Linked DNA regions of Starkeya sp. ORNL1. The protein of the gene in region 2 interacts with the protein of the main gene of each other region in a pairwise test. Links are inferred from orthologs where the notes say so. Each region holds a gene or a part of one and is shown on either strand. Other genes may lie near its edges. The genes, in order: dprA and recA.

Region 1 (14,773 bases), 650 kb from region 2 along the record:
GTCGCGCTTGCCGACATCGCCGCCATGCTCCGCGATGAAGGCGGTCAGCGCCTCCTTGGTCGGCAGGCCCTGCGGCAGGCGGGGCTTGGGCGTGTGTTTGGCAGTGGGGCGGGGTTTGCGCACGAGTCGTTTGGTCCTCGATCAGAGGACTATAGTTAGTGGACCCATGGCGGTGCGTCGATGGCTGGGTGCGCTGGGTGACTATCCTTCGAGGCCAGCCTGTGGCCGGCACCTCGGGATGAGGTCGCTCTTACAAGATGAACCTCATCCTGAGGCGCAAGTGTATTGAGCCTCGAAGTATGCCCATGCCAAGCCGCTCACGGCTGCTCGATGAACGCCCGCACCGCCTTCACCGTCGTCTCGGGCTGCTCTTCCATCAGCCAGTGGCCGGCATCGGGGATGACCAGCTCGGTGACATTGCCGGCCGCATTGCGCATCACTACTGCCTCCATGGCGCCGAACGACTTCTCGCCGCCGATCGCCAGTACCGGCATGGTGAGCTTCACCTTCATCGCCGTCTTGTTGTCCTCGGCATCCCTACGGATCGAGCGGAACTGGGCGAAGGAGGAGCGCATCGCGCCGGGTTGGGCATAGAGCGCGGCATAATGGGCGCGCGTCGCCTCGTCGATCTTGGCCGGATTGCCGGCGAACTCGTTCCAGAAGCGGTCGAGATAGATGCGCTCGCGGCCCGCCACCAGCCGCTCGGCATCCGGGCCGCCGAAATCGAAATGCCAGAGCAGCGGATTGCGCACGATCTCGTCCCAGGGCGGAATGCCGGGGACCGGCGCATCCATGACCACCAGTTTCACCGTCGCCTGCGGGTAGCGCACGGCATAGGCATAGGCGACCATGGTGCCGATGTCGTGGCCGACAATCACCGCGCGGTCGAGGCCCAGCTTCTCCAGCACCGCGCGTACGTCGCCAGCCTGGGTCTTCTTGTCATAGCCGCCGGCGGGATGGGAGGAGAGGCCCATGCCGCGCAGGTCGGGAACGACGACGGTGTGGTCCTTCACCAGGTTGGCCGCGAGTGGCGCCCACATGTCGCCGGTATCGCCGAAGCCATGGATCAGCACCACCGTGGGTCCCTGTCCGCCGACGCGGGCATGGATGGTGGTATCCGCATCCACCTTGATATCCTCGGTGCGGAACGCGGCCGGGAAGGGGTGCACCTCAGCTGCCACTGGCACCGCCGAACCAAGAAGTGCCAGGGCACCGAACACCAGTTTGAGCATTTCGCCGTCTCCGCCTTTGCCCGGAGAGATCCCCGGCGCGAGCGCAACATAATCTTTCCCGATGTTCGGAATAGTCGTCGGTTGACGGAACTCGATTTCGGAAAAGCCGAACCTTGGATCGTCAATCGCTCCTGAAATTGATCGTTTGCTCACTTGCAATCCCGGCATTCCGGTTCATGTTGCCGCCGCGCCGGGCCCTCAGTGTCCGAAGCCTGCCTGAAGCCGGAAAGAATCACGATGGATGCCCGTTCTCCGGGAAGCGACGCCTCCCTGACCCTCGACCCAGCCGAAGTCCGCACGATCCTGTTCGGCGTCATGCTGGCGATGTTCCTCAGCGCTCTCGACCAGACCATCGTTGCCACCGCGCTGCCGACCATCGGCGTTGCCTTCTCCGATCTCGAAAGCCTGCCCTGGATCGTCACCTCCTATTTGCTCACCGCCACAGCGGTGACGCCGCTGGTTGGCAAGCTCGCCGATATCTACGGTCCGCGCCCTGTGCTGCTCGCCGGCATCGCCGTCTTCCTGGTGGGCTCGATCGCCTGCGCGCTGGCGCCGAGCATCTTCTGGCTTATCGTCGCCCGCGCCTTGCAGGGCATTGGCGGCGGCGGGCTGATCTCGCTGGCGCAGACCATTATCGGGCTGATGATCGCGCCGCGCGACCGCGGCAAGTACCAGGGCTATTTCGCCGCCGTCTTCATCTCCTCCTCCATTGCCGGTCCGATCCTCGGCGGCTTCTTCGCCCAGCATCTGCACTGGTCGCTGATCTTCTGGATCAATGTGCCGCTCGGCATCGCCGCCGCGGTGCGCAGCGAGCGGGCGCTGCGCCGGCTGCCGCCGCACCACCACAAGCACCGGCTCGACGTGCTCGGCGCGCTGCTGATGTGCCTGGCCACCGTGGCGATGCTGCTGGCACTGAGCTGGGGCGGCACGCGCTTCTCCTGGGGGTCGGTCGAAGTTCTGGGCCTGGTCGCCGGATCGGTGGTGCTCTGGGCGTTGTTCGGCCTGCGCATCGCCACCGCGGTGGAACCGCTGCTGCCGCTCTCGGTGCTGTCGAACCAGGTGGTGCTCACCGGCATCATCGCCGCGGCCTGCGCCATGGGTACGCTGATCGGCCTGTCGATCGAGCTGCCGCTCTATTTCGAGTCGGTGCTGCACCTCTCGGCCAGCCAATCCGGGCTCGCCATGATCCCGCTGATGGCGGGCGTGGTGGTCGGCGCCACCGCCACCGGCCGGCTGATGCCGCATATCCCCCATTACAAGCGCCTGCCGGTCGCCGGTCAGGCCATCGGCATGCTAGCGCTGGCGGTGCTCGCCATCGATCCCGCCGGCGTGCCGCTCGCCGTTCTGGTGCTGCTCACCGGGATAGCCGGCGTCGGGCTCGGCACGGTGCTGCCGGTGGCGACGGTGGGCATCCAGAATGCGGTGCCGGTGCCGCAGATCGGCACGGCGACGGCGGCGATGAACTTCTTCCGCTCGCTCGGCGGCGCGGTGCTGACCGCGGTGTTCGGCGCCATCGTGATCGGGCTCGCCGGCGTCAGCGGCCCGCACGAGACCGGAGGTTCGCTGGCCCTGGGCGCTGCGGAAGCGGCGACCATGGCGCACGCTTTCCGCTGGGTGTTCGCAGCGGCGGGCTTCGCGCTGTTCATCGGGCTGGTGGCGACCCTCATCATGGAAGAGCGCCCGCTGCGCACCACGGTGCACCACATCGATATCGAGTAGGGGCGCACCAGAAGACGTCATCCCGGAACGGCCGTCAGGCCGTATCCGGGATCGCGTGACGCTCTCCAGCTTCGTGCGATCCCGGCTCAGCGCATCGCGGAGCCTGTCCTCCCGGCTTGCCGAAGGCAAGAGCCGTGGGCCGGGATGACAGGCTAGCCCTCAGCGGCCTTCTTCGCAGCCGGCTTCTTGGCGGGCGCCTTCTTGGCCGCCGGCTTCTTCGCCGGGCTCTTAGCCGGCGAACTCTTCGCCGCCGCCTTGCGCGCCGGGCGCTCCGGTGTCGTGCCGGCCTTGGCCTTGATCAACTCGACCGCCTGCTCCAGCGTCACCGTCTCCGGGTCGGTGCCCTTCGGCAGCGTCGCATTGATCTTGCCGTGGTTCACATAAGGCCCGAAGCGGCCGGGGCGCACGCTGATCACGCCGCCGACTTCCGGATACTCGCCGAGTTCGCGGCCGGCGGGTGTGCCCCGGCGTCCGCCCGGACCCTTGTTCTGCTTGTCGGCGATCAGCGCCACTGCGCGGTTGAGGCCGATCGAGAGGATGTCGTCACCGGCGTCGATATTGGCGTAGGTCTTGCCGCTCTGCACATAGGGGCCGAACTTGCCGATGCCGGCGAGGATCGGTTCGCCGCTTTCCGGGTGCCGGCCGATCTCGCGCGGTAGCGAGAGCAAGGCGAGGGCGGTCTCGAGATCGACATCGGCCGGCGCGAGGCCTTTGGGCAGGCTGGATCGCTTCGGCTTCTCGCCGTCCTTGCCTTCGCCGAGCTGGAGATAGGTGCCGAAGCGCCCTTCGCGCAGCGTGACCTCCAGGCCCGTCACCGGGTCGGTGCCGAGCACGCGGGTGCCGTTGGTTTCCGCCTCGCCATTCTCGCCATTCTGCGCGGCGAGCGGGCGGGTGTACTTGCACTCCGGATAGTTCGAGCAGCCGATGAAGGCGCCGAACTTGCCCATCTTGAGCGACAGACGGCCATTGCCGCAGGTCGGGCAGACACGCGGATCCGAGCCGTCCTCCTTGGGCGGGAAGACGTGCGCGGTCAGCATCTCGTCGAGCGCGGCGAGCACCTCGGAGACGCGCAGGTCCTTGATCTCGCCGACGGCGGCCGCGAAGTCGCGCCAGAAGTCGCGCAGCACGTCCTTCCATTCGAGCTCGCCCGCGGAGATGCGGTCGAGCTTCTCTTCGAGGTCGGCCGTGAAGTCGTACTCGACGTAGCGGTCGAAGAAGCTCTCCAGGAACGCCGTGACCAGCCGGCCCTTGTCCTCGGGGACGAGGCGGCGCTTGTCGAGCTTCACATATTCGCGGTCACGCAGCACCGCGAGCACCGAGGCATAGGTGGAGGGCCGGCCGATGCCGAGCTCTTCCATGCGCTTGACCAGCGAGGCTTCCGAATAGCGCGGCGGCGGCTCGGTGAAATGCTGGTCGGCCTTGATGCCCTTGTTCGCCAGGATCTCGTTGGCGGACATGGCGGGGAGGCGACGATTCTCCTCGTCCTCCTCCTCGTCGTCGCGGCCTTCGCGATAGAGCGTGAGGAAGCCGTCGAACTTGATCACCGAGCCGGTGGCGCGCAACTCCAGCGCGCGGCCCGACACCTTGGCGTCGATATCGACGGTGGTGCGTTCCAGCTCGGCGGATTCCATCTGGCTCGCCACGGTACGCAGCCAGATCAGCTCATAGAGCTTGGCCTGGTCGGGCTCCAGCTGGCGAGCGACCTCCTTCGGCAGCCGCGCCACGTCGGTCGGCCGGATGGCCTCGTGGGCCTCCTGCGCGTTCTTCGCCTTGGCGGTGTATTTGCGCGGCGCGGACGGCACGTAGCGCTCGCCATATTCGTGGCCGATCACCGAGCGTGCCGCGGCGATCGCCTCCGGCGCCATGTCGACGCCGTCGGTACGCATATAGGTGATGAGGCCGACGGTCTCGCCGCCGATGTCGATGCCCTCATAGAGCCGCTGCGCGATGCGCATGGTGATGGCCGGTGCGAAGCCAAGTTTGCGGCTCGCCTCCTGCTGCAGCGTCGAGGTGGTGAAGGGCGGGTAGGGGTGGCGGCGGGCGGGCTTCGCCTCGACCGAGCGCACCACATAGTCCGCTTTCTCCAGCGCGCTGCGGAACGTCATCGCCTCGGCTTCGGTGCCGACGTCGAGCCGGGTAATCTTCTTGCCGTCGGCGCCGGTGAGGCGCGCCTCGAAGGTCTCATTGCGCGGCGTCGCCAGCGTCGCGGCGATCGACCAATATTCGCGGCGCACGAAGACCTCGATCTCGCGCTCGCGGTCGCAGACCAGGCGCAGCGCCACCGACTGCACGCGCCCCGCCGAGCGGGCGCCGGGCAGCTTGCGCCACAGCACCGGGGAAAGCGTGAAGCCGACCAGATAGTCGAGGGCGCGGCGGGCGAGATAGGCGTCCACCAGCGCCGCGTCGATCATGCGCGGGTTCTTCATCGCCTCGAGCACGGACGATTTGGTGATGGCGTTGAAGACCACGCGCGAGATCGGCTGGTCCTTCAGCGCGCGCTTTTCCTTCAATATCTCCAGCACGTGCCAGGAGATGGCTTCGCCTTCGCGATCCGGATCGGTGGCGAGGATCAGGCCATCGGAGGCCTTCACCGCCCGCGCGATGTCGGCGAGCCGCTTCTGCGCCTTGGGATCGATGTCCCACAGCATGCGGAAATCATGCTCGGGATCGACCGAGCCATCCTTGGCAGGCAGATCACGCACGTGGCCATATGAGGCGATCACCTCATAGCCCGGTCCGAGATATTTGTTGATCGTCTTCGCCTTAGCGGGCGATTCGACGATGACGACCTGCATGCGCCTGCCATGTTTCGTTGGAGGAAAAGCTCAGCCCCGAGAGCGGCCGGAAAATGGGGTAGCCATGCCACGCTGTCAAATGCACCGTCCCGAATGCGGGTCTCCTATGCAAATGGCGTGACATTTGCGCCCCACCACCGGAGGGTGTCGAAGACGCCAGAAATGCCGGATCAGAGTAGCGATACGAGGCCGCCGGGATGACGTTCCAGCCGGCCGGCAATGTCGAGTTCCAATAGCACGATCTGCACGTCGGAGGCGGAAGCCTGCGCCAATTCGGCGAGATCGTCGACGGCGAGCGGCGTCGGCCCGAGCAAACCCAGCATGCGGGTGCGGATGCTCTCGGTCGGCTCTTCCGCGGCGAAGGGCGCCGGCGGCTCCCTGAATGCGGCCGGCGGGCGCTCGATCAAAGGCCCGAGCACGTCGAGTATGTCGGCGGCGGAGGTCACCAGCCCGGCGCCCTGCTTGATCAGCTGGTTGGTGCCGGCAGCGCGCGGGTCGAGCGGGGAGCCCGGCACCGCGAACACGTCGCGGCCCTGTTCGCCGGCGAGCCGCGCGGTGATGAGCGAGCCGGAACGCTCCGCCGCTTCCACCACCAGCACGGCGAGCGAGACGCCGGAGACCAGCCGGTTGCGGCGGGGAAAGTCGCGCGCTCGCGGCACCCAGCCGAGCGGCATCTCCGTGATCACCACGCCGCGTTCGAGGATCTGCTCCAGCAGCGGCAGATTCTCCGGCGGGTAGGGCCGGTCATGGCCGCCGGCAAGGGCGGCAAGGGTGCCGGTATCGAGGCCGGCCTCATGCGCCGCGGCGTCTATGCCGCGGGCGAGGCCGGAGGCGATGATCAGTCCGGTGCGGCCAAGCTCGCGGGAGAGCTTGGCTGCCATCATGCGCCCGGCGCCGGAGGCGTTGCGCGCGCCGACCACGCCGACCATCGGCCGGCTCAGCATGTCGATGCGCCCGCGTACCGCGATAAGCGGCGGGGCGCCCTCGGTCTCGCGCAGCGCCGGCGGATAGTCCAGCTCGTCGAGCCCGATGAAGCGGCCCCCCAGCCTCGCCAGCGCCGCGATCTCGGTGTCGGCCTCCCTTACGTCCGGCACGCGAGGCGCGATCAGGCCGCCGCCACGACGGGCGAGGCTCGGCAGCGCCTCTATGGCGGCAGCAGCGCTGCCGAAGCGTTCGATCAGCGAGCGGAAGCTGCGCGGGCCGATATTCTCGGTGCGGATCAGCCGGAGCCAGTCGCGGCGCTGTGCATCGTCGAGCCGCGACATGGCCTCACGCCTTCCCGCCGATCTTGCCCTCGGTGCCGGCTATGAGCCGCGCGATATTGGCGCGGTGGGTGATCCAGATCAGAACGGCGAGCAAGCCGAGCAACAGCGCGGCTGGAGCATTGCCAAGGAGGTAGGCCGCGATTGCCGCGGCAACGCTGGCGATCAGCGCCGAGAGCGAGGAATAGCGGGTGAGCTTGGCGCAGGAAAGCCAGACCACGGCAAAGGCGATCGCCGCCGGCCAGAACAGGCCAAGCGCGACGCCGAGGAAGGTGGCGACGCCCTTGCCGCCCTTGAAGTGCAGCCACACCGGGAAGACATGCCCGAGAAAGGCGGCGAGGCCGGCAAGCAGCGCTGCTTGCTCGCCCCACAGCGCGCGGGCGACCAGCACCGCCACAACGCCCTTCAGCGCGTCGCCGACCAGGGTAGCCGCGGCGAGCCCCTTGCGCCCGGTGCGCAGCACATTGGTGGCGCCGATATTGCCGGAGCCGATGGTGCGGATGTCCTGCGTTCCGGCCAGGCGCGTGATGATCAGCCCGAACGGGATCGAGCCGAGCAGGTAGCCGAGCGCGAGGCTGAGAAAGGTAAGCAAGGCGGGGAGGGACCAGGTCATGATATGCGCTCCCCACCCGTCATGCCCCGCCTTGTGCCGGGCTTATTGTTCGTGCGTCCGTAACGTCAAACGTACTCATACACCGTGCGGCCGGCAACGAGGGTGCGCACTACGCGGCCCTCGAAACGCGCCTCGTCGAACGGCGTGTTGCGGCAGCGTGATTTCAGGCTGGCGGCGTCGAGCAGCCAGGCCTCGTCAAGCGCGATCACCGCGATGTCGGCCGGCGCGCCGGGGCGCAGCGAGCCGGCGTCGAGGCCAAGCAGTTCGGCGGGGCGGGTCGACATGGCGCGCAGCAGCGTCTTCAGGTCGACGGCGCCGCTATTCACCAGCCGCAGACCGGCGGCGAGCATGGTCTCCAGCCCGATGGCGCCGGGCGCTGCCTCGGAGAAGGGAAGGCGCTTGACGTCGACATCCTGCGGATTGTGGTCGGAGACGATGACGTCGATCAGCCCGCTCGCCACCGCCTCGACCAGAGCGACGCGGTCATCCTCGCCGCGCAGCGGCGGCGACAGCTTGAAGAAGGTGCGATAGCCGACGACGTCGCGCTCGTTGAGCGTCAGATGATTGATCGAGGCGGAAGCGGTCACGGTCAGCCCGTCCTCCTTCGCCCGGTGCAGCACGGCAAGGGATTCGGCGCAGGTGAGCGAGGCGGCATGGTAGCGCCCGCCGGTAATGCCGGTGAGCCGCACATCGCGCTCGAACACGATGGCCTCCGCCGCCTTGGGCGCACCAGCAAGGCCGAGCCGCGAGGCGAGCTCGCCTTCATTCATCACCCCTTCGCCGGTGAGCGTGGCATCCTCGGTGTGATGCACGATCAGCGCGCCGAAATCGCGCGCATAGGTCAGTGCCCGGCGCAGCACCTGGGCCGAAGCGACCGAGCGCGCGCCGTCGGTGAAGGCGACCGCACCCGCAGCGCCGAGCAGGCCGATCTCGGTCATCTCGCGCCCGGCGAGACCCTTGGTGAGCGCCGCCATCGGATGGACGTGCACGATGGCGGTGTCGCGGGCCCGGCGCTTGACGAAGTCGACGATGGCGGGGTCGTCGATGATCGGATCGGTGTCCGGCTGGCAGACGATTGTGGTGACGCCGCCGGCCGCTGCCGCCTGGCTGGCCGAGGCCAGGGTCTCGCGATGCTCGGCGCCTGGCTCACCGATGAAGGCGCGCATGTCGACGAGGCCCGGAGCGATGACGAGGCCGCGGCACTCGACGATCTCGGTGTCCTCGGGCAGCCCGGCATTGCGCAGGCCGGTGGCGATGTCCTTGACGACGCCGTCGATGATCAGCAGGTCGCCGGCGGTGTCGAGGTCGCGCGAGGGATCGACGATCCGGGCGCCGGCGAGAAGGGTGGGGCGAGGATCGGAGATTCGGGGCTCAGGCATTGGGAAGGTTCCTCGACAGCGCGTCGAGCACCGCCATGCGCACCGCAACGCCCATCTCGACCTGCTCACGGATCAGCGACTGGGCGCCGTCCGCCACCGCGGAATCGATCTCGACGCCACGATTCATCGGGCCGGGATGCATCACGAGGGCGTCCGGCTTGGCGTAGCGCAGCTTGGCCTCGTCGAGACCCCAATAGTGGAAATACTCTTTCACCGAGGGCACGAAGGAGCCGTTCATCCGCTCGCGCTGCAGCCGCAGCATCATGACGATGTCGACGCCGTCGAGACCAGCCTTCATGTCGCGATAGACGTCGACGCCGAAGCGGTCGATGTCGCGCGGCAGCAGTGTCGAGGGGCCGATGACGCGGACCTGCGCGCCGAGCCGGTGCAGCAGCAATATGTTGGAACGGGCGACCCGCGAATGCAGGATGTCGCCGCAGATCGCGACGGTGAGCCCCTCGATGCGTCCCTTGTTGCGGCGGATGGTCAGCGCGTCGAGCAGCGCCTGCGTCGGATGCTCATGGGCACCGTCGCCGGCATTCACCACCGAGCAGTCGACCTTGCGCGCCAGCAATTCCACCGCGCCGGAAGCTGAGTGGCGCACGATCAGCACGTCCGGGTGCATGGCGTTCAGCGTCGCCGCGGTGTCGATCAGGGTCTCGCCCTTCTTCACCGAGGAGGTGCTGACCGACATGTTCATCACGTCAGCGCCCAGCCGCTTGCCCGCCAGCTCGAAGGACGACTGGGTGCGCGTGGAGGCTTCGAAGAACAGATTGATCTGGGTGCGGCCACGCAGCGTGGCGCGCTTCTTCTCGACTTCCCGATTGAGGGCGACGAACTCTTCGGAAAGATCGAGCAGGCCGATGATGTCCTCGGCCGAAAGCCCTTCTATGCCCAGCAAATGCCGGTGCGGGAAGGTGAAGCTGGTGGCGGTCGGGTTCGATGTCATATCGAAGTCGGCTGGATAGAGGCACCCGCCCGTAATCGCAAGCACCTGACCATCGATTCCCACCGGAATCGGTATTGACGGGTGGGAACATACGTCACGCGTTCGCGTTGAAGTAACGCTGCGGACGGCCGTGCGTTGAAAAGTGAACTGAAAAGCCGGAATCGCGTCACCAAACGGTCACCGTCCATTCAGTTGCCGTTCACCACATCGGCCCCACACTCGATATAGATCACGCCGTAACGTTGAGGCGTGTCCTCAGGAGTAAGTCTCATGTCGAGCACGCGTTTCTCCAAGATGTTCACTGGCGTCGGTCTTGCCGCGACCGTCGCGGCGTCGCTCGCGACCCCGGTTTCGGCTGCACCGCTCGGCGCTGACCTTGGCCTTGCCAAGTCGGTGCCTGCCGCCACCGAGCAGGTGCGCTGCAATGGCTGCTGGGTTGCTGGCGGTGTGGCCGCCGGCGTGCTGGCCGGCGCGGCCATCGCAGGTGCGGCCCGCGGTCCCTATTATGGCGACCCCTACTATTACGCTGCCCCGCCGGTGGTCTATGCGCCGCCGCCGCAGGTCTATTACGCCCCGGCGCCGCGTTATGCCTATGGCTCCCGCTGCTGGGTGCAGAGCGGCCCGTATCGCGGCCAAGGTTACTACACCCGTTGCTGACCCGGCTTTGCCACAGCATTGCTGAGGTCGAGCTAGAGCCTGGCTAAAGCATTGATACGGCGGCGATGACCAGAGGAAGCGTCACCGCCGCCAGTATCGTTTGTATGGTCAGCATTTGCGCCAGCAGCGGCGCGTCGCCGCCCATCTGCCGCGCCAGCACATAGCCGTTCGGCGCCGAGGGCACTGCGCTCGCGATCGCGACCACCAGAAGATCGACCCCCGACAGCCCGCACGCCACGCCGATGGCGACCGCGAGAGCCGGCAGCGCGCCGAGCTTCAGCACGCATGTCAGCCAGGTCGCCATGCGCGGCCGGCGCAGATCGTCGAGCCGCAATCCGGCACCGACCACGAGCAGGCCCAGCGCCAGCGAGGCACGGCCGAGAATGTCGGCGAAGCTCATCAGCACCGCCGGCACCGGCACGTGCAGTGCATTGATGAGAATGCCCGCCGCGCAGGACCAGATGAAGGGATTGCGCGCTAGCTGCATCAGTATGAGGCGCGCATCGCCGCCCGCAGTGCCGTGGCGTGCCAGCACGATGACGCTCAGCGCATTGACAGTGGGGATGATGACGGCGATCGCCACCGCCGCCACAGCGAGCCCGGCCGGCCCGGCAAGGCCGCCGGACACGGCGAGCCCGATATAGGTGTTCCAGCGCAGCGCGCCCTGGAACACCGAGGTGAAGCCCGGCCCGTCGAGCCCCAGCGCCCGGCTGAGCGGGCGGCGCGCCAGCATCAGCGCGCTGCCGATGATGGCGATGGCGCCGAGCAGGGCGACGGTCACCTCCACCACCGCGACGCCGCCGAGATCGGTGCGGGCGATGCTCACCACCAGCAGGGCCGGGAACAGCACGAAATAGGTCAGCCGCTCCAGCGCGATCCAGTGGCTCGCCTCGGGCAGCAGGAAACGCTTCAGCGCGATGCCGAGCGCGATGATCAGGAACACCGGCACCAGCGCCGCCAGCACATTCGCCATGGCGTCAGGCGCTGAGCATACGCAGCCGGTCGAGCGCGCCTTGCAGAATGAAGGCGGCGGCGTGCTGGTCGACCACCGCTGCGCGCTTGGCCCGGCTGACATCGGCGGCGATCAGGTCGCGCTCCACCGCGGCAGTGGAGAGCCGCTCGTCCCACAGCGCGATCGGCAGTTCGGTCAACCGCGCGAAATTGCGGGCGAAGGCGCGGGTCGACTGCGCCCGTGGACCCTCCGAGCCGTCCATGTTCACCGGCAGGCCGAGAACGAAGCCGACGGCGCCGCGCGCCTTGGCGAGATCGAGGATGCGCGCGGCATCCGGCGTGAACTGCTTGCGGGCGATGGTCTCGACCGCGGTGGCGAGCCGACGCTCCGGATCGCAACTGGCAATGCCGATGGTCTTGGTGCCGAGGTCGAGCCCCAGCAGTGTGCCGCGCGTCGGCAGGACGGCGGCGGCCTCGGTGATCGGTAGGATCGGAGCAGTCATAGCCATGCGCTAGCACGGTATATTCCGCAGCGCCACCGACCAGGCCCACGTCGTCATCCGGCTGACGAAGAGCGTCGCCAGCATGTCGACACAAAAGCGGGAACGGTAGGGCTCACCCTTGTACCTGCGGTGTGGCGCCCTATTGTCCCCATCGATGTTTAATGGAGACGCCTATGAAGATCACCTGGTACGGCCACTCCGCCTTTCGGCTGGATTTCGCGGACAAGGTCGTGCTCATCGACCCGTTCCTGTCCGGCAATCCTTCCTTCGCCTCGAGCCGCGACGTCGCGGTGCTCGGCACCACCCACATATTGCTGACGCATGGCCATGGCGACCATCTTGGCGACACCGCCGCGATCGCCGAGGCGACCGGCGCCAAGGTGGTGACGAATGCCGACCTCTGCTCCTGGCTGGCGACGCAGGGCGTGAAGAATCTCGATTCGATGAACACCGGCGGCACCACCGACCAGGGCGGCTTCACCGTGACGCTGGTGCGCGCCGACCATTCCTCGGGAATGATCGTCGAGGGCAAGTCCGTCTATCTCGGCAATCCGAACGGCATCATCGTCAAGGCGCCGGGCGAGCCGACCATCTGGTTCATGGGCGACACCGACATCTTTTCCGACATGGGACTGATCGCCGAGATCCATAAGCCCGATGTCGTGGTGGTGCCGATCGGCGACCGCTACACCATGGGGCCGGACACCGCGGCGTTGGCAGTAAAGCGCTATGTGCCGGGGCTGACCATCATCCCCTGCCACTACGCCTCCTTCCCGCCGCTGGAGCCGAATGCCGACCGTTTCGTCGCGCTGGTCGACGAGGAAGCCACCGTGAAGGTGCTGGAGAGCGGCAAGCCGGTGGAGATCGGGCTTTAGGGCGCTCTGCTTCAGCATCCTTCGAGGCCCGGCTTTGCCGGGCACCTCAGGATGAGGTGGTTTTTAGAGAGCGACCTCATCCTGAGGTGCGAGCGTTAGCGAGCCTCGAAGGATGCTCGCCTAAAGCAGCTCCGCGTTGCCCCATCCCGGCGCACCCTGCTATAGGGCGCGCCGGTTCCGCTTTTCCTAAGGACGTCATATGTCGGTCGATCAGGCGACGGTCCGTCGTGTCGCGCATCTCGCGCGTATCGCGGTGACCGAGGACGAGGTGGCCCATCTCCAGGGCGAGCTCAATTCCATCCTCGCCTTTGTCGAGCAACTTAATGAGCTCGACACGGAAGGTGTCGAACCGATGACCAGCGTCACCCCGATGAAGCTGCCGCTGCGCGAGGACGTCGTCACCGACGGCCACTATCCCGAGCGTGTGCTGGCGAATGCGCCGCTGGCCGAGGACGGTTTCTTCGCCGTCCCGAAAGTGGTGGAGTGATCCGATGAGCGACCTCACCCGCCTCACCATCACCGCCGCCCGCGAAGGTCTGGCGCTCGGCAATTTCAGCGCTGCCGAACTGACCGAAGCCTATCTCGCCGCCATCGAGCCGGCCGGCGACCTCAACGCCTATGTGCTGGCGACGCCAGACAAGGCGCGCGCCATGGCCAAGGCGAGCGACGCAAAGATCGCTGCCGGCACGGCAGGCCCGCTGGAAGGCATCCCGCTCGGCGTCAAGGACCTGTTCGCGACCGACGGCATCCGCACCACGGCGTGCTCGAACATCCTGCGCAACTTCGTGCCGCCCTACGAATCCACCGTCACCGCCAATCTGTGGCGCGACGGCGCGGTGCTGCTCGGCAAGCTGAACCACGACGAGTTCGCCATGGGCTCGTCGAACGAATCGAGCGCCTTCGGCCCTGTGGTCTCGCCCTGGCGGCGCACGGGCTCGACCCAGCCGCTGGTGCCCGGCGGCTCGTCGGGCGGCTCGGCGGCGGCGGTGGCGGCGCATATCTGCGCGGGCGCGGCGGCGACAGATACTGGCGGCTCGATCCGCCAGCCGGCGGCCTTCACCGGCACCGTCGGCATCAAGCCGACCTATGGGCGCTGCTCGCGCTGGGGCGTCGTCGCCTACGCCTCCTCGCTCGACCAGCCGGGTCCCATCGCCCGCTCGGTGAACGATGCCGCGTTGCTGATGCGCTCCATGGCCGGCCACGATCCGAAGGATTCCACCAGCGCCAACCTGGCGGTCCCGGACTATGAGTCCGCCATCGGCGCCTCGGTGAAGGGCAAGCGCATCGGCATCCCGCGCGAATACCGGGTCGCCGGCATGTCCGAGGAGATCGAGGCGCTCTGGCACCAGGGCGCCGACTGGCTGCGCGACGCCGGCGCCGAGGTGGTCGACATCCACCTGCCGCACACCAAATACGCGCTGCCATCCTACTACATCGTGGCTCTGGCCGAGGCCTCCTCCAACCTCGCCCGCTATGACGGCGTGCGCTATGGCGAGCGCGTGCCCGGCCGCGACATCGTCGAGATGTATGAGAAGACCCGCGCCGCCGGCTTCGGCTCCGAGGTGCGCCGCCGCATCATGATCGGCACCTATGTGCTCTCGGCGGGCTATTACGACGCCTATTATCTGAAGGCGCAGAAGGTACGCACGCTGATCAAGCGCGACTTCGAGAACGCCTTCGCCGACGGCATCGACGCCGTGCTGGCGCCGGCCACGCCCTCGCCCGCCTTCGGCATCGGCGAGAAGTCCGGCGCCGATCCGGTGGAGATGTATCTCCAGGACGTGTTCACGGTGACGCTGAACATGGCGGGCCTGCCGGGCATCTCGGTGCCGGCCGGC
Region 2 (14,817 bases):
CTGATTGACGACATGGTGGCCTCGGCGCTGAAGTGGTCCGGCGGCTATGTCTGGGCGTGCAAGAACTATGATGGCGACGTGCAGTCCGACATCGTGGCGCAGGGCTTCGGCTCGCTCGGCCTGATGACCTCGGTGCTGATGACGCCGGACGGCAAGACCGTGGAAGCCGAAGCCGCCCACGGCACCGTCACCCGCCACTATCGCGAGCACCAGAAGGGCAAGGAGACCTCGACCAACTCCATCGCCTCGATCTTCGCTTGGACCCGCGGTCTCTCCCACCGCGCCAAGCTCGACGACAATGCCGATCTCGCCGCCTTCGCCGCCACGCTGGAGAAGGTGTGCGTCGACACGGTGGAGAGCGGCTACATGACCAAGGACCTCGCGCTCCTGGTCGGTGCCGACCAGAAGTGGCTCTCCACCACCGGCTTCCTCGACAAGATCTCCGAGAATCTCAGCAAGGCGCTCGCCTAAGATTGCACTCCGCCGCCTGCCTGGCGGCGAGAGACCTGAACACGTCGGCCCGCGTTCGCGCGGGCCGATTCATGTTCGCGGGTTGGAATCAGCCTTTGGCCTCCTGCGGCGACGATGATTCCACGACGACAGCCGACTCCATCTCGACGGCGGCGATATCTCCCTTCGGCGCGACCGGCTCCGGCGCATCCGCCCGCCTGGCGTGGGCGCGGATGCGGTGGCCGATCTCCGGACGGTTGTGCATCAACTCGTCGAGATGCGCGCCGTCCAGCACCAGCAGCATGCAGCGGCCGCGCGCCCGGACTGTCGCGGTGCGCAAGGTGTGCCGGATCAGCGCGAGCTCACCGAAGAAATCGCCCTCCCCGATCATCAGCGGGCCGCCCGGCAATTCGATCTCGACCTCGCCGGAGGCGATGAAATACATGCAGCGGCCGACATCGCCCTTGCGCACGATCACGTCGTTATTCTCCGCAATATGGGAGGAGAGCAGCCGATGGATTTCGCCGATACCGGCGGCATCGAGGTCGGCGAACAGCGGCACCCGGGCGACCATGCCCCAGGTGACGATGAAATCACGCCGCTTGATCACCTCGACGAAGGCGGTGGCGGTGATGCCGACCGGCAGCGCGATCATGATGATGCCGGTAAGCATGGTGCAGGCGCCGATCATGCGGCCGATCACCGTTACCGGAAAGGCATCGCCGTAGCCGACCGTGGTCACGGTGGTGATCGCCCACCACATGGCGGCCGGGATCGAGCCGAACTTGTCCGGTTGCACCGTGCCTTCCGCCAGATACATGGCGGAGGCGAAAACCAGCACTGCCCCCGCGACCAGCCACAGGCAGGCAACCAGCGACTGGCGCTCGCTGCGCAGCACCTCCAGCAGCGACTGCAGGCCCGGCGAATACCGCACCAGCTTCACGAAGCGCAGCAGCCGCAATATAGCGAGGGTGCGCAAGTCGAAGCCCAGGAGCGGGCCGAGTACGAAGGGCAGCCAGGCGACGAGATCGATCAGCGCCGTCGGCGTCACCACATAGCGGCGGCGCGCCGCTCGCTTGGACAGGCCGCGATAGCGCGGGTTTTCCGGCGCCACCCAGATCCGCAGCGCATACTCCACGGCGAATACGACCAGTGACACCAGCTCAAGCGCATGGAATTCCGGCCGGTCGCGCAGGAACAGTTCCGGCACCGTTTCCAGCACCGCGGCAGCCACATTGGCGACGATGAGCGCGATGAGCGCGAGATTGATCCGCTCGGCGAGCTTGTCGCGCGCGGAATCCCGTTCCAGCACCTCGTAGCAGCGCCGCCGCAGCCGGCCGACCGGCCAATTCTTGACGAACGTCCGGACGACATGCCGGAGCCTCGCGCCCATACTTTGCCGCCGAGACCCGCTACGCGTCATGGCCGCTCCCCTGCGGCAACTAGGACCTGCTCCAGCCTGTTGAATCTAGAGCACTTTCTATCGTTCGCACGATTCCGCGCGGACGGAAAGGGCCCTAGGTGACCGACTCATAACTTCGCAGCCAGATGCGAATTGAAGCGAGCTGGATTGAGGCGAGGAAATTGTCGTCTCGCTTGTCGTAGCGGGTGGCGACGGCCCTGAAGTGTTTGAGTTTGTTGAAGAAGCGCTCGACAGCGTTGCGTTGGCGGTAGAGCCAGGCGTTGAAGGCGAGGGTTTTGACCCTGTTGGGCATGGCGCGAACATTGGCCCATGCGCCGCGCCCAGCCATCTCGTCTCGCAAGGCGTCGCTGTCATAGGCCCTGTCGGCGAGAAGGATGTTTCCCGGCTCGACCGCGTCCAGCATGTCGGTGGCCGAGCGCCCGTCGTGAGCTTGGCCCTCGGTGAGCTTCAGGCGGATCGGGCGGCCTTCGGCGTCGACGAGCGCGTGGATCTTGGTGGTCAGGCCGCCGCGCGAGCGACCCATGCAACGGGATCGCTCGTCTTTTTTTGGCCGTTGGCGGCATGCTGGTGAACGCGGATCGACGAGGCGTCGATCATCTGGATATCGCCATCGTAAGCAGCTGATACGGCTTTCAGAATGCGCGCCCAGTGGCCGGCCTTGCGCCACCGGTTGAAGCGGTTCACGCAGGTCGTATGAGGGCCATAGCGCGAAGGGATATCGGCCCATGGCGCCCCGGTGCGCAGGCGCCAGAAGATGCCGTTCAGAACGCGACGGTCATCCACGCGTGCAACCCCGCGCACCTTCGTCGGCAGAAGTGGCTCGATCACCGACCACTCGAAATCCGTCAGGTCAAATCGCGCCATCTCAACCTCCAAGGCTGAGATCAATGAATCAGAACACCGAGCCGCAGGGAATCCCTTTATGGGTATGTGACCTAGACTTCCGCCACCGCAGCTTCGATCGCCGCCAGCGCTTCGGCGGCACGCGCGCCGTCCGGGCCGCCGGCCTGCGCCATGTCCGCGCGCCCGCCGCCACCCTTGCCGCCGAGCGCCTCGGCGCCGCGGCGTACCAGCGCCACCGCGTCGTAACGGCCGGCGAGATCATCGGTAACACCGACCACCAGGCCCGCCCGGCCCTCCTCCGTCACCGCGACGATGGCGACGACGCCGGAGCCGATGCGCTTCTTGCCCTCATCGGCGAGGCTCTTCAGATCCTTGAGGTCGATACCGGAGACCTGCCGCGCCAGCAGCTTGACCGCACCCGCGGTGCGCACCGGCTCTTCCGCCGCCTCGCCACCGCCCATGGCAAGCCGGCGCTTGGCATCGCCGAGCTCGCGCTCCAGACGTCGGCGCTCCTCGACGAGCTGGGCGACGCGCGCCTCGAGCTCACCAACCGGCGCCTTGAGCTGCGCCGCCGCGGCGTGCAGTGCCCGGCTCTCGGCATTGAGGTGGCGGCGCGCGCCGTTGCCGGTCATCGCCTCGATGCGACGCACCCCGGCGCCAACCGCGCTCTCGCCGAGCACGGTGACGATGCCGATGTCGCCGGTGCGGCTCACATGGGTGCCGCCGCACAGCTCCACCGAGAACGGCGCGCCATTGCCGGGATCGGTGCCCATCGAGACGACGCGAACCTCGTCGCCATATTTCTCGCCGAACAGCGCCCGCGCCCCGGAGGTAACGGCATCGTCGACCGCCATCAGCCGGGTCTCGACCGGCTCGTTGCGCAGCACCATGCGGTTGGCGATGTCCTCCACCGCGGCGAGTTCGGCCTCGTCCAGAGGCTTGGGATGGCTGAAGTCGAAACGCAGCCGCTCCGGCGCGACCAGCGAGCCTTTCTGCGCGACATGGTCGCCCAGCACGCGACGCAGCGCCTCGTGCAGCAGATGCGTCGCGGAATGGTTGGCGCGGATCGCGCCGCGCCGCTCGGCGTCGACGGTGAGAGCCAGCGGATCACCGAGCTTCAGCGTGCCGCTCTCCACCTCGACCTCGTGGACGAAGATGTCGCCGAGCTTCTTCTGGGTGTCGAGCACACGCACCTCGACGCCGTTCTCGCCGACCATGCGGCCACTGTCGCCGACCTGGCCACCGGATTCGCCATAGAACGGCGTCTGGTTCAGCACCACGAGGCCGCGCGTGCCGGCCGCCAGCACCTCGACCGGGGCGCCGTCGAAGATCAGCGCCGTCACCGTGCCTTCGGCGCTCTCGGTGCCATAGCCGAGGAACTCGGTCGCACCCACCTTCTCGCGCACGCCGAACCACACCGTGTCGGTCGCCGCCTCGCCCGAACCCGCCCAGGAAGCGCGCGCTTCGGTGCGCTGGCGCTCCATGGCGGTGTCGAAGGCCGGCAAGTCGACGGTGATGCCACGGGCACGCAGCGCGTCCTGGGTCAGATCGAGCGGGAAGCCATAGGTGTCATAGAGCTTGAAGGCGGTCTCGCCGGAGAAGCTCGCCCCCTCGCCGAGGCCTTCGCTCTCGCTTTCGAGGATGGCGAGGCCACGCTCCAGCGTCTTGCGGAATCGGGTCTCCTCCAGCCTCAGCGTCTCGGTGACCAGCGATTCCGCCCGCACGATCTCCGGGTAGGCGCGGCCCATCTCGCGCACCAGCACCGGCACCAGACGGTACATCAGGGGATCGCGGGCGCCGAGCAGCTCGGCATGGCGCATGGCGCGGCGCATGATCCGGCGCAGCACATAGCCGCGCCCCTCATTGGACGGCAGTACACCGTCCGCGACCAGGAAGGTCGCGGCGCGCAGATGGTCGGCGATGACGCGATGGCTCGCCTTCATCGGGCCGTCATCCTCGACATTGGTGAGGTCGGCCACCGCGCCGGTGAGCGCGCGCATCAGGTCGGTCTGGTAATTGTCGTGGGTGCCCTGCAGCACCGCCGAGATGCGCTCCAGCCCCATGCCGGTATCGATCGAGGGCCGCGGCAGGTTAATGCGCTCGCCGCCCGGCAGTTGCTCGAACTGCATGAAGACGAGGTTCCAGATCTCGATGAAGCGGTCGCCATCGGCGTCCGCCGAGCCGGGCGGGCCGCCGGGAATGTGCGGGCCGTGGTCGTAGAAGATCTCCGAGCACGGGCCACAGGGGCCGGTATCGCCCATCTGCCAGAAATTGTCGGAGGTGGCGATGCGGATGATCTTGGATTCCGGCAGGCCGGCAATGCGCCGCCACAGATCGAACGCCTCGTCATCCTCGTGATAGACCGTCACCAGCAGGCGATCGACCGGCAGCTCGAATTCGCGGGTGATCAGGTTCCAGGCGAACTCGATCGCATTCTCCTTGAAATAGTCGCCGAAGGAGAAATTGCCGAGCATCTCGAAGAAGGTGTGGTGCCGCGCGGTGTAGCCCACATTGTCGAGGTCGTTGTGCTTGCCGCCGGCGCGCACGCACTTCTGCGACGTCGCCGCGCGCGAATAGGGACGCTTTTCGATGCCGGTGAAGACGTTCTTGAACTGCACCATCCCGGCATTGGTGAACATCAATGTCGGGTCGTTGCGCGGCACGAGCGGCGAAGATTCAACGACCTGATGGCCGTTCTTCGCAAAATAGTCGAGGAAGGTCGATCGAATCTCGTTGACGCCGCTCATCGAACCCAAGTCCGCCGGTTACCAGATAACCGGCGAGGAACGACCACCGGCCCGCGCACGAGGCGCGAGCCCCGGTTCTAACGACGCGTCAAAAGCTTGTCCAGAAAGGCGGCGTCGCTCACCCCACCGATCCGTCGCCCCGCCCGCCCTTCATTCGCCGTCGCCGTCGCTGTCATCCTCTTCGCCGCTGCCGGCGAGGATCTGCTCGGCGATGAGGCCGGCATTCTGGCGGATGGTCGCTTCGATACGGCCGGAGACGTCGGGATTCTGACGCAGGAAGTTCTTGGCGTTCTCGCGGCCCTGGCCGAGGCGCTGGCTGTCATAGGAGAACCAGGCGCCGGACTTCTCGACCACGCCGGCCTTCACGCCGAGGTCGATCAGTTCGCCCATCTTGGAGACGCCCTCGCCATACATGATGTCGAACTCGACCTGCTTGAACGGCGGCGCCAGCTTGTTCTTCACCACCTTGACTCGGGTCTGGTTGCCGACCACCTCGTCGCGCTCCTTGATCGAGCCGATGCGGCGGATATCGAGCCGGACCGAGGCATAGAATTTCAGCGCGTTGCCGCCCGTCGTGGTCTCCGGGCTGCCGTACATCACCCCGATCTTCATGCGGATCTGGTTGATGAAGATCACCATGGTGTTGGACTTGGAGATCGAGGCGGTGAGCTTGCGCAGTGCCTGGCTCATCAGCCGCGCCTGCATGCCGGGCTGGCTGTCGCCCATCTCGCCGTCGAGCTCGGCGCGCGGAGTGAGCGCGGCCACCGAATCCACCACCAGCACATCGACCGCGCCGGAGCGCACCAGAGTGTCGGCGATCTCCAGCGCCTGCTCACCGGCATCCGGCTGGGAGATCAAGAGATTGTCGAGATCGACCCCGAGCTTGCGGGCATAGATCGGATCGAGCGCGTGCTCGGCGTCGATGAAGGCGCAGATGCCGCCCTTCTTCTGGGCCTCGGCAATGGTGTGCAGCGCCAGCGTGGTCTTGCCGGAAGATTCCGGTCCAAAGATCTCGACCACGCGCCCGCGCGGCAGGCCGCCGACGCCGAGCGCGATATCAAGCCCGAGCGAGCCGGTCGAGACCGTCTCGATCTCCATGACCTTGTCGTTTTTGCCGAGCCGCATGATCGAGCCTTTGCCGAAATGCCGCTCGATCTGGGTGAGCGCTGCATCCAGCGCCTTGGCCTTGTCCATGGAAGATCCTTCGACGAGTCGCAACGTCGCTTGAGTCATTGCTGGGCTCCGTGTCGCATGCAAGGGGGCGTTGAAAATGAGCTGTTCAGGGATTGAGATACCTGTACCCTTTTTGTTCTCAGTTCGCAATATGTTCTTATGCGACACGGTCGAAATGGCGATGATGGAGGCGCAAACGATTGTTGTCGTTCTGATCACCAACGCTTTTTGTCGTTCCGCGACACGAAGCCATTGAAAATGAAGAGGATGGGCCTTCGTCAAACGGACAACAGGAAGCGCAGTTCCGTGCTGTCGCCGTCATCAATCGCGACGGTAAGGCATATGAAGATGCGCGGCCGCGCATTCGGCGGACACGGGTCGGCATGGAGCCCATGCAGCTCGTCGTCGGCGATGTCCATCACCTCGATATGGTAATGCTCCGCGAAGACGGTTCGGAGGCTTGGCCGAAAGCCATTGCATGGCTGGATCAGGCGACAAACCGGATACGCCTCGATCTCCTCCTTCTCGGCAAGGGCGAGGGCATTCGCAATGCCGACGTGATCGCCAGCTTCATCCGAATGACGCAGGATCCGGCGTGGGGCATGCCACGTGGCCTCTATCTGGACAACGAATCGGAATACGGTTGAGCGGATTTCGCCGACGACGCCATGAAGCTTGTGGAACGCGTTGAGTATGGCGGTGGCGAGCGCTCGTCCCAGATCGTACGCGCCCGCCCTTGCAACGCCTCTGCAAAGGCCATTGAAGGCATCTTCGGCATCCTGGAACAACGCTACTTCTGCGCCCTCCTCGGCTGGGCAGGCGGCGACCGCACGAACAAAAAGACCGCCAAGGTCGAGTGCCCGACCGAGCCGTTCCCCGGAACGCTCCAGGATTTGCGTATTCAGATAGCCGCGTGCCTGACGCTCTATGAGCACAAGCCTCAGCGCGGCGACCTCAACAGCCGCTCGCCGCTCACCTCTTTACGGTCACGCAAGTGCTCAGCGGGTCGCTCCAAGCCCTCCTGAGAGCCCTATGTGATGAACTCGGCGTCGTTCCCGGTGGCAGCATCCACGACGTTGAAAGCCGGCTCCTCAAATTTTACTACAGCACGCCAGTTGTCATTCTCGATGAAGCACAGAACCTACCTCTGAAATCGCTTCGACAATTGCTTCACCTGAGCGTCGCCGATGAGGGCGATATAGTCTTCATCTTTTGCGGCAACAGCGAAGTCCGCGACTTCATTCTAGTTAGCCGCCCGTCGCCCACCAATCGTGCGGGTAGAGTGGAAGATGGAATGCCGCGCAATGACGCCTTCCCAGCTTTGGCAAGAATGATGGTTCAGATGGACGACTTCAGCGTAGGCGTTCGGCCAGATAGTCGACGAAGACGCGCACGCGCGCGGGCATGTTGGCGCCGCCAACAAAGACGGCATGGATCGGCTCAACGTCGCCCGGATTGAAGGCTTCCAGGAGGGATACGAGACGGCCGGCCGCGATGTCGTTGGCGACGCCGAAATTGCCGACGCGCGTTATTCCCACGCCGTCCAATGCAAGCTGTCCCAGTGTCTCGCCATTATTGGCTTCGATGGTCCCGGTCACGGTCAGTGCATAATCGCGCCCTTCCCGGCGGAACGGCCATCCCGGCTCGGCACGGCGGAAATTGAAGTTCAGGCAATTGTGCTGGAGCAGGTCCTCCGGCACCCGCGGTGTGCCGTGCCGCGTCAGATAGGCGGGCGAGGCCACGACGCAGCGACCGGTCTCGCCGATCCGCCGCGCCGTCAACGCGCTGTCCGCCAGCGGACCGAACCTGATCGCAACATCCGCTTGGCCCGCTGCGACGTTGACGACCGTGTCCGTCAGGCTCAGATCGACGAGGATATGCGGATACTGGCGGACGAAATCGCCCAGCAAAGGCACGACGCAAAGACGGCCATGCGAGAGGGCAGCGCTCACCCGCAGCCGTCCGCGCGGTGCGCCCTGATCAGCGACGACCCGCTCCGCCTCGTCGAGGTCCGCCAGGATGCGCCGGGCGGCGCTGAGATAGCTCTGGCCCTCCGCCGTCAGGGTCAGCGCGCGGGTCGTCCTGATAAGTAATCGCACGCCCAGACGCGCCTCGATTCGGTCAATGGTCCGGCTGACCGCTGATGGCGTGAGGCCAAGCGAGCGGCCAGCGGCGGAGAAGCTGCCCGTGCGCGCAATCGTGGAGAAGACTGCGAGCTCCCGTGCGCGGTCCGCACCCTCCATCACCATCTTTGCACCCAGATCAAAAATACTTGGCCTGTGACAGGCCTACTCTGTGACGAGGGGACCGTCCATCTCACTGGGGAAATGCAATCCCAAGTGCCCCTCAATCCCCTTGAGCGATCTCGCCATGAAACTCAATCCACCTCTTCTCGCGCTGGCCGCGGGCGCATTCGGCATCGGCGTGACTGAATTCGCGCCGATGGGCCTGCTGCCGGTGATCGCCGGCGATCTTGGCGTGTCGATCCCCAGTGCCGGACTGCTGATCAGCGCCTATGCCGTCGGCGTCATGCTGGGTGCGCCACTGATGACGCTCACGACCGGCCGGGTGCCGCGCCGTGCTTTGCTGATCAGCCTCATGGCGATCTTCACCATCGGCAACCTCATGGCGGCGCTGTCGACCAGCTACGAGATGCTGTTGGCGGCGCGGCTGATCACCTCGCTGAACCACGGCGCCTTCTTCGGTGTCGGCTCAATCGTCGCGGCCAGCCTGGTGCCGGAAAACAGGCGTGCCGGCGCGGTCGCCGCCATGTTCATGGGCCTGACCACTGCCAATGTCGTCGGCGTGCCGTTGGCCACCTGGGCCGGCGACCTGATCGGTTGGCGCGCGGCGTTCTGGGGCATCGCAGTGCTCGGCGTTGTCGCCATGACATCGCTGCGGCTGACGCTTCCCAATACTCCAGCTGAAGCGGCCGGCGACATGATCTCGGAACTGAAGGTGCTCGGCCGCCCCCCGGTGCTGCTGGCGCTGGCTCTCACCGTGCTGAGCTCTACCGCCATGTTCACGGTGTTCACCTATATCGCACCGATCCTGCAGCAGGAGACGCAGGCTTCCATCGGCTTCGTCACGGCTATGCTGGTGACCTATGGTGTCGGTCTCACTTTCGGCAACTGGCTGGGTGGCCGGTTCGCCGACCGCTCGGTGGACCGTACGCTTATCGTCACACTGGCCGCGCTGATCGCTCTGCTGGTGGCCTTCGCCGCGGCGATGCCGTTCGCCGCGCCCAGCGCCGTCCTGATCTTCCTGTGGGGGGTGGCGAGCTTCGCGCTGGTGCCACCGCTGCAGATGCGAGTGATGGCCGCCGCATCGGATGCGCCGAACCTCGCCTCATCGGTAAATATCGGCGCCTTCAACCTTGGCAACGCCGTGGGCGCGGCGCTGGGTGGCGCGGTCATCGCCGGCGGGCTGGGCTACCCCGCCGTCGCCGTCGCAGGCGCCGTGGCGGCCGCGTCCGGTCTGTCGCTGGTGCTGTTCACGGCTGGCCGCAAGGCAGCGGTCCCGGTCTGCGGCCTTCCCTGACCCGCGGGATGCGCCGTTTCCTGACGTTCGAACAATGCCCACAAGCAGACATTCAACGAACGGTGACGCCGGGGCCGACCATCGTGCTGCTGCTCAGCATGGTCTTCATCGCCGCCTTCGTCGCCGCGGCCCGCAGGACCGCGCGCATCGAGGCGCGCCTTGGCGAACATCCGGGCGGGTGAGCCGTTCCGTCAAAGCTTGCGGCGGGCCGGCTCCCCGGCCGGGCGCAGCGCTCCGGCGCCAGCCGGGCGGCGTGATCCCTTGTCCGCGGCAAGGTAGCCGAGCTGCTCCGACAACTCGCCGGCTGCCGTGAGCAGGCTGCCGAGATAGGGGTCGCGATGCCGCAATCCGTCTTCCCTGGGGGTGACGAGGCACAATGTGGCGATGCAGACGCCGTCCGCCTGGAACACCGGAACAGCGAAGCAATAGGTGAAGTTCTCCACCGTGCTGTTGAAGGTGAAATAGCCGTCCGCCATCGCCCGCCGGACCTCGGCGATGAACTGGGCCGGATCGAGTTCTCGGCCATTGGGCAGGATGAAATCCCCCGGCGGGATGAAATCGAGGATCTCCGCGTCGCTCATATGGCTGACGAGCAGGCGGCCGGACGCCGTCCACGGGATCGGAACGAGCTCGCCGACATCGGACGAGATACGGAAGGTGCGCACGCCCTCGCGCATCATGGCGACGGTGTATTTGTTGCCGTCCAGCATGCACATCTGGGAGGTCTCGCGAGTCTCCTCGGCGAGGCGCTCCAGCAGCGCGGCGCATTCGCGCATCAGGTCGAACTGCGCGGAATAGGCCGTGCCGAGGAAATAGAGCCTGCGGCCGAGGAAGACCCGCCCGTCCCCGCCCGAATATTCGAGCATGCCGTGGCGCAGCAGCAGATTGACGAGCTCATAGACCGAGGAGCGCGGCGCGCCGATCGCGCTCGCGATCTCGTTCGGCCGCATCGGCTGGCGCCGGCCGCGCAGGAATTCGAGGATCTCGAAGGCACGGTCGAGGCCGCGCGTGCGCTTCGCGACAGGATCCGCGGCCACACCCTTCATCATCGTCTCCGTCATTCACAGGGCCGGGGAAACTCCCCGACGGGCTGGAGCACGATCAGCAAAAACGGGAAGGCTTTTGCGACGAGATCTTATTCCAACATATTGAACATAGAGCACGATCCGCTCGGATGATCTCACCCGGGCGGATCGTGTTTCAGACCTTGTCCGCGCGGTAGGCGACGCAGTCGATTTCGACCTTGCAATCGACCATCATGCTGGACTGGACGCAAGCGCGTGCCGGCGGATGGTTCCCGAAATACTCGGCATAGACGCCATTGAAGCTCCAGAAGTCGCGTGGGTCGTCGAGCCAGACCCCGATCCGCACGATGTCCTCGATCCCGTAGCCCGCCTCCTTGAGGATGGCGATCATGTTCTCGATCGCCTTGCGGCTCTCGGGGATGATGCCGCCGGAGACGATCTCGCCCTTCTTCATCGCCACCTGGCCGGACACATAGAGCCAGCCATTGGCCTGGACGGCTCGGGCGAAGGGCAGCGCCTGGCCGCCCGCACCGGTCTCGCCGGCGCCGTATCGTGTGATGGTCATGCGAACCTGCTCATTCAGTTGAAACTCGAAGACTTCAGGAATTCCGCCAGCCGTTCGGTCTTCGGCCTGACGAACATGTCTTTCGGATCGCCCTCCTCGCCGATCACCCCCTTGTTCATGAAGATGACCCGGCTGGAGACCTCGAAGGCGAAGCGCATCTCGTGGGTGACGAGCAGCATGCTCATGCCGTCCGCGGCCAGCGCCTTGATGACCTGAAGCACCTCGCCGACCAGTTCCGGGTCGAGCGCGGAGGTCACCTCGTCGAACAGCATGAGGCGCGGGTTCATGGCGATGGCGCGGGCGATGGCCACACGCTGCTGCTGGCCGCCGGAGAGCTGGCCCGGATAGCGGTCGGCACGCTCGGCGAGCCCGACGCGGGCGAGCCAGGTCTCGGCCAGCGCTCGGGCCTCTTCGCGAGCCATCTTCTTCACCTTGACGAGGCCGAGCATGATATTGCCGGCCGCCGTCAGATGCGGGAACAGGTTGAACTGCTGGAAGGCCATGCCGGTGAGCGCGCGCTGGCGGGCGATGTGCTTCTCGCTCTTGCGGCGGCGCCCCGCGGGCGTCTCCTCGTAGCCGATCTCCTCGCCTTCCAGCAGGATGCGCCCGCCCTGGAACTCCTCGAGCATGTTGATGCAGCGCAGCAGCGTGGTCTTGCCCGAGCCTGACGAGCCGATGATGGAGATCACCTCGCCCTGGTGCATGGTGCAGTCGACGCCCTTCAGCACCTCGACCGCGCCATAGCGCTTGTGCAGGTTCTGGATTTCGAGAAGCGGCTTGCCCATCGCGGCTGCCCTCATGACGGAACGGCGGTCTTGCGCTCGACATATTTGCCGAGGCGCTCGATGCCATAATTGATGACGAAATAGAGGAAGCCGGCGAGGAAATAGAACTGCAGGCTCAGGAAGTTGCGCGAGATGATCTCCTGCGTGCGCAGCAATAGCTCCGCCACCCCGATGACCGAGAGCAGGGTCGAGGCCTTCACCATCTCGGCGGCGGTGTTGACCCAGGTCGGCAGCACCTGCCGCAGCGCCTGCGGCCACAGCACGGAGGTGAAGGTCTGGCCGAAGGTCAGACCGATCGCCTTCGCCGCCTCGGTCTGCCCGTGCGGGACCGCCTGCAGCGCGCCGCGCACGATCTCGCCGACATGCGAGGAGCAGAACACCGAGAGGGCCAGCACACCGGCCTGGAACGGCCCGAGATCGATGCCGACGGTGGAGAGGATGTAGTAGCTCGCCAGCACCAGGACGAGCACCGGCGTGCCGCGCACGAAATCGGTGTACGCACGCACGATGAGGCGGACCACGGGGTGGCCGTAGGTGAGGCAGAGCCCGACCAGCACGCCGAGGGCGGAGCCGACTAGGATCGACAGCAGCGAGATCGAAACGGTCACGCCCAGGCCCTTCAGCAGGGCGAACCGCGCGATCCAGACCTCGTCGAGGAAGATGGAGAGATCGCTCATCGGCTCACCTCGGCACCGAGAGCCGGCGCTCGACCAGCCGCATCAGGGCGGCGAGCACGGCGCAGGTCGCGACGTAGAGGCCGGAGGCGACGATCCACACCTCGACAACGCGGAAGCTTTCGACATTGATCTTGCGTGCCTCGAAGGTGAGCTCCGGCACGGCGATGGCCGCAGCCAGCGAGGTGTCCTTGAACAGCGAGATCATCGTCGAGGACAGCGACGGCAGCACGTTGCGGAACATTAGCGGCATCACGATGGAGAAGCGGATCTGCATCGGCGTGAGGCCGATGGCGAGCCCCGCCTCGCGCAGGCCGTTGGGCACCATCAGCAATCCAGCACGGAACACCTCCGCGAGGTATGCGCCGGAATAGATCGAGAGCGTCGCCACGAAGCTCGATATCTTGTCGAGCCGCAGGCCGAGCTGAGGCAGGGCGAAATAGGTGAAGAGCACCAGCACGAGGATCGGCAGGTTGCGGATCAGCGTGACGTAGAAGCCGGCCGGGCGGCGGACCCACACCGGCCCGCCGGTCAGCGCGAACGCCACGGCGAGCCCGATGACGGCACCGATAAGCAACGAGACGATCGCCAGCTGGAGGCTGAGCAGCAGTCCGAGCAGAAGATCGTCGAAGCTGCGCCAGACCGCGGCGAAATTGAGCGTATACCCCATCGAGGGATCCTGACACCGGGTAGGGGCGGAGGAAGGGGCGGCATGCCCTTCCTCCGGGACGCATCACTTGAACTCGATCGGGAAGCCGATCTGCGGCGGCGGCAGGTCCTTGCCGAACCAGGTCTTGAAGGACTTGGCGTAGGTGTCGAACTCGACGCCCGTCATCGCCTCATGCAGCGCCGTGTTGACGAAGTTCAGCCAGTCCTGGTCGCCGCGCTTGACCGCGCAGGCATAGGTCTGCGGGTTCCAGCCATAGCCGGCGTCGACATAGCGACCCTGGTTCTGCGTCATGAACCAGGCGATGGAGGACTGGTCGGTGGCGACCGCGTCGGCGCGGCCGGAATTCAGCGCCTGATAGATGAGGTCCTGGGAGTCGTACTGGTCGACCTTCGCCTCGGGCAGCGCCGCGTGCACCATGGCCTCGGCATAGACGTTCTGCAGCACCGCGATGGTGACCTTGGCGCCCGCCGCCTTCAGCGCGGCGAAGTCTGCATAGGGACCGCCCGCCTTCATCATCAGGCCGACGCCTTCCCGGTAATAGGGAATCGTGAAGGCGACCTGCTGGGCGCGCGCGCCGGTCACCGTCATGAACTGGCAGGTGATGTCGACCTTGCCGGTGGTGATGTTGGGGATGCGGGCGTCCGAGGACTGGTTGACGTACTCGACCTTGTTCGGGTCGTCGAACAGCGCCTTGGCGATGATGTGGCCCATGTCGATGTCGAAGCCCTGCAGCTTGTCGTCCGCGCCCTTGAAGTGCCAGGGCGGGTTGGTGCTGCCGCTGCCGACGATCAGGTGGCCGCGGGCCAGGATCTTGTCGAGCGTGCTCCCGGACTGCTGCTGCGCGAAGCCCGGTGTGGCGGAGAGAAGGATTGCCGAGGCCAGCGCGATGGCGCCGGCGCGAAGAGTCATGCTCATGCAGATT

The links.
Region 1: the proteins of recA (region 2) and dprA interact in binary tests that used the Bacillus subtilis proteins (3 or more experiments, as listed by UniProt). The link is inferred for Starkeya sp. ORNL1 from one-to-one orthologs.

Annotation. Positions count from the first base shown.
Region 1 is NZ_CP048834.1:862,283-877,055, reverse strand. Bases 4,965-7,881 are described here. They hold dprA (DNA-processing protein DprA), read right to left. Parts: upstream 7,012-7,881; coding sequence 5,917-7,011; downstream 4,965-5,916. Other genes in these bases: G3545_RS04180 (dihydroorotase), read right to left, coding at 7,687-7,881; plsY (glycerol-3-phosphate 1-O-acyltransferase PlsY), read right to left, coding at 7,016-7,621; topA (type I DNA topoisomerase), read right to left, coding at 4,965-5,746. Also shown: rnr (ribonuclease R), read right to left, coding at 1-123; G3545_RS04205 (alpha/beta hydrolase), read right to left, coding at 318-1,232; G3545_RS04200 (MDR family MFS transporter), read left to right, coding at 1,470-2,951; more of topA, read right to left, coding at 3,104-4,964; more of G3545_RS04180, read right to left, coding at 7,882-9,000; G3545_RS04175 (aspartate carbamoyltransferase catalytic subunit), read right to left, coding at 8,993-9,949; G3545_RS04170 (hypothetical protein), read left to right, coding at 10,220-10,606; G3545_RS04165 (AEC family transporter), read right to left, coding at 10,650-11,579; Holliday junction resolvase RuvX, read right to left, coding at 11,584-12,060; G3545_RS04155 (metal-dependent hydrolase), read left to right, coding at 12,234-12,935; Asp-tRNA(Asn)/Glu-tRNA(Gln) amidotransferase subunit GatC, read left to right, coding at 13,135-13,422; Asp-tRNA(Asn)/Glu-tRNA(Gln) amidotransferase subunit GatA, read left to right, coding at 13,427-14,773. UniProt on the Bacillus subtilis protein: Protein that helps load RecA onto ssDNA during transformation. Binds cooperatively to circular ssDNA, is able to bridge different segments of DNA. Favors the loading of RecA onto SsbA- or SsbB-coated ssDNA and formation of RecA-DNA filaments.
Region 2 is NZ_CP048834.1:216,204-231,020, reverse strand. The notes cover bases 4,656-7,616. They hold recA (recombinase RecA), read right to left. Parts: upstream 6,697-7,616; coding sequence 5,614-6,696; downstream 4,656-5,613. Other genes in these bases: G3545_RS01050 (hypothetical protein), read left to right, coding at 7,305-7,616; G3545_RS01055 (hypothetical protein), read left to right, coding at 7,029-7,283; alaS (alanine--tRNA ligase), read right to left, coding at 4,656-5,463. Outside these bases: G3545_RS01080 (NADP-dependent isocitrate dehydrogenase), read left to right, coding at 1-471; G3545_RS01075 (cyclic nucleotide-gated ion channel), read right to left, coding at 560-1,843; more of alaS, read right to left, coding at 2,809-4,655; more of G3545_RS01050, read left to right, coding at 7,617-7,661; G3545_RS01040 (LysR family transcriptional regulator), read right to left, coding at 7,989-8,885; G3545_RS01035 (MFS transporter), read left to right, coding at 9,007-10,176; G3545_RS01030 (hypothetical protein), read left to right, coding at 10,185-10,358; G3545_RS01025 (IclR family transcriptional regulator), read right to left, coding at 10,368-11,222; G3545_RS01020 (RidA family protein), read right to left, coding at 11,377-11,766; G3545_RS01015 (amino acid ABC transporter ATP-binding protein), read right to left, coding at 11,781-12,551; G3545_RS01010 (amino acid ABC transporter permease), read right to left, coding at 12,563-13,228; G3545_RS01005 (amino acid ABC transporter permease), read right to left, coding at 13,233-13,895; G3545_RS01000 (transporter substrate-binding domain-containing protein), read right to left, coding at 13,959-14,810. UniProt on the Bacillus subtilis protein: Multifunctional protein involved in homologous recombination, DNA repair and competence.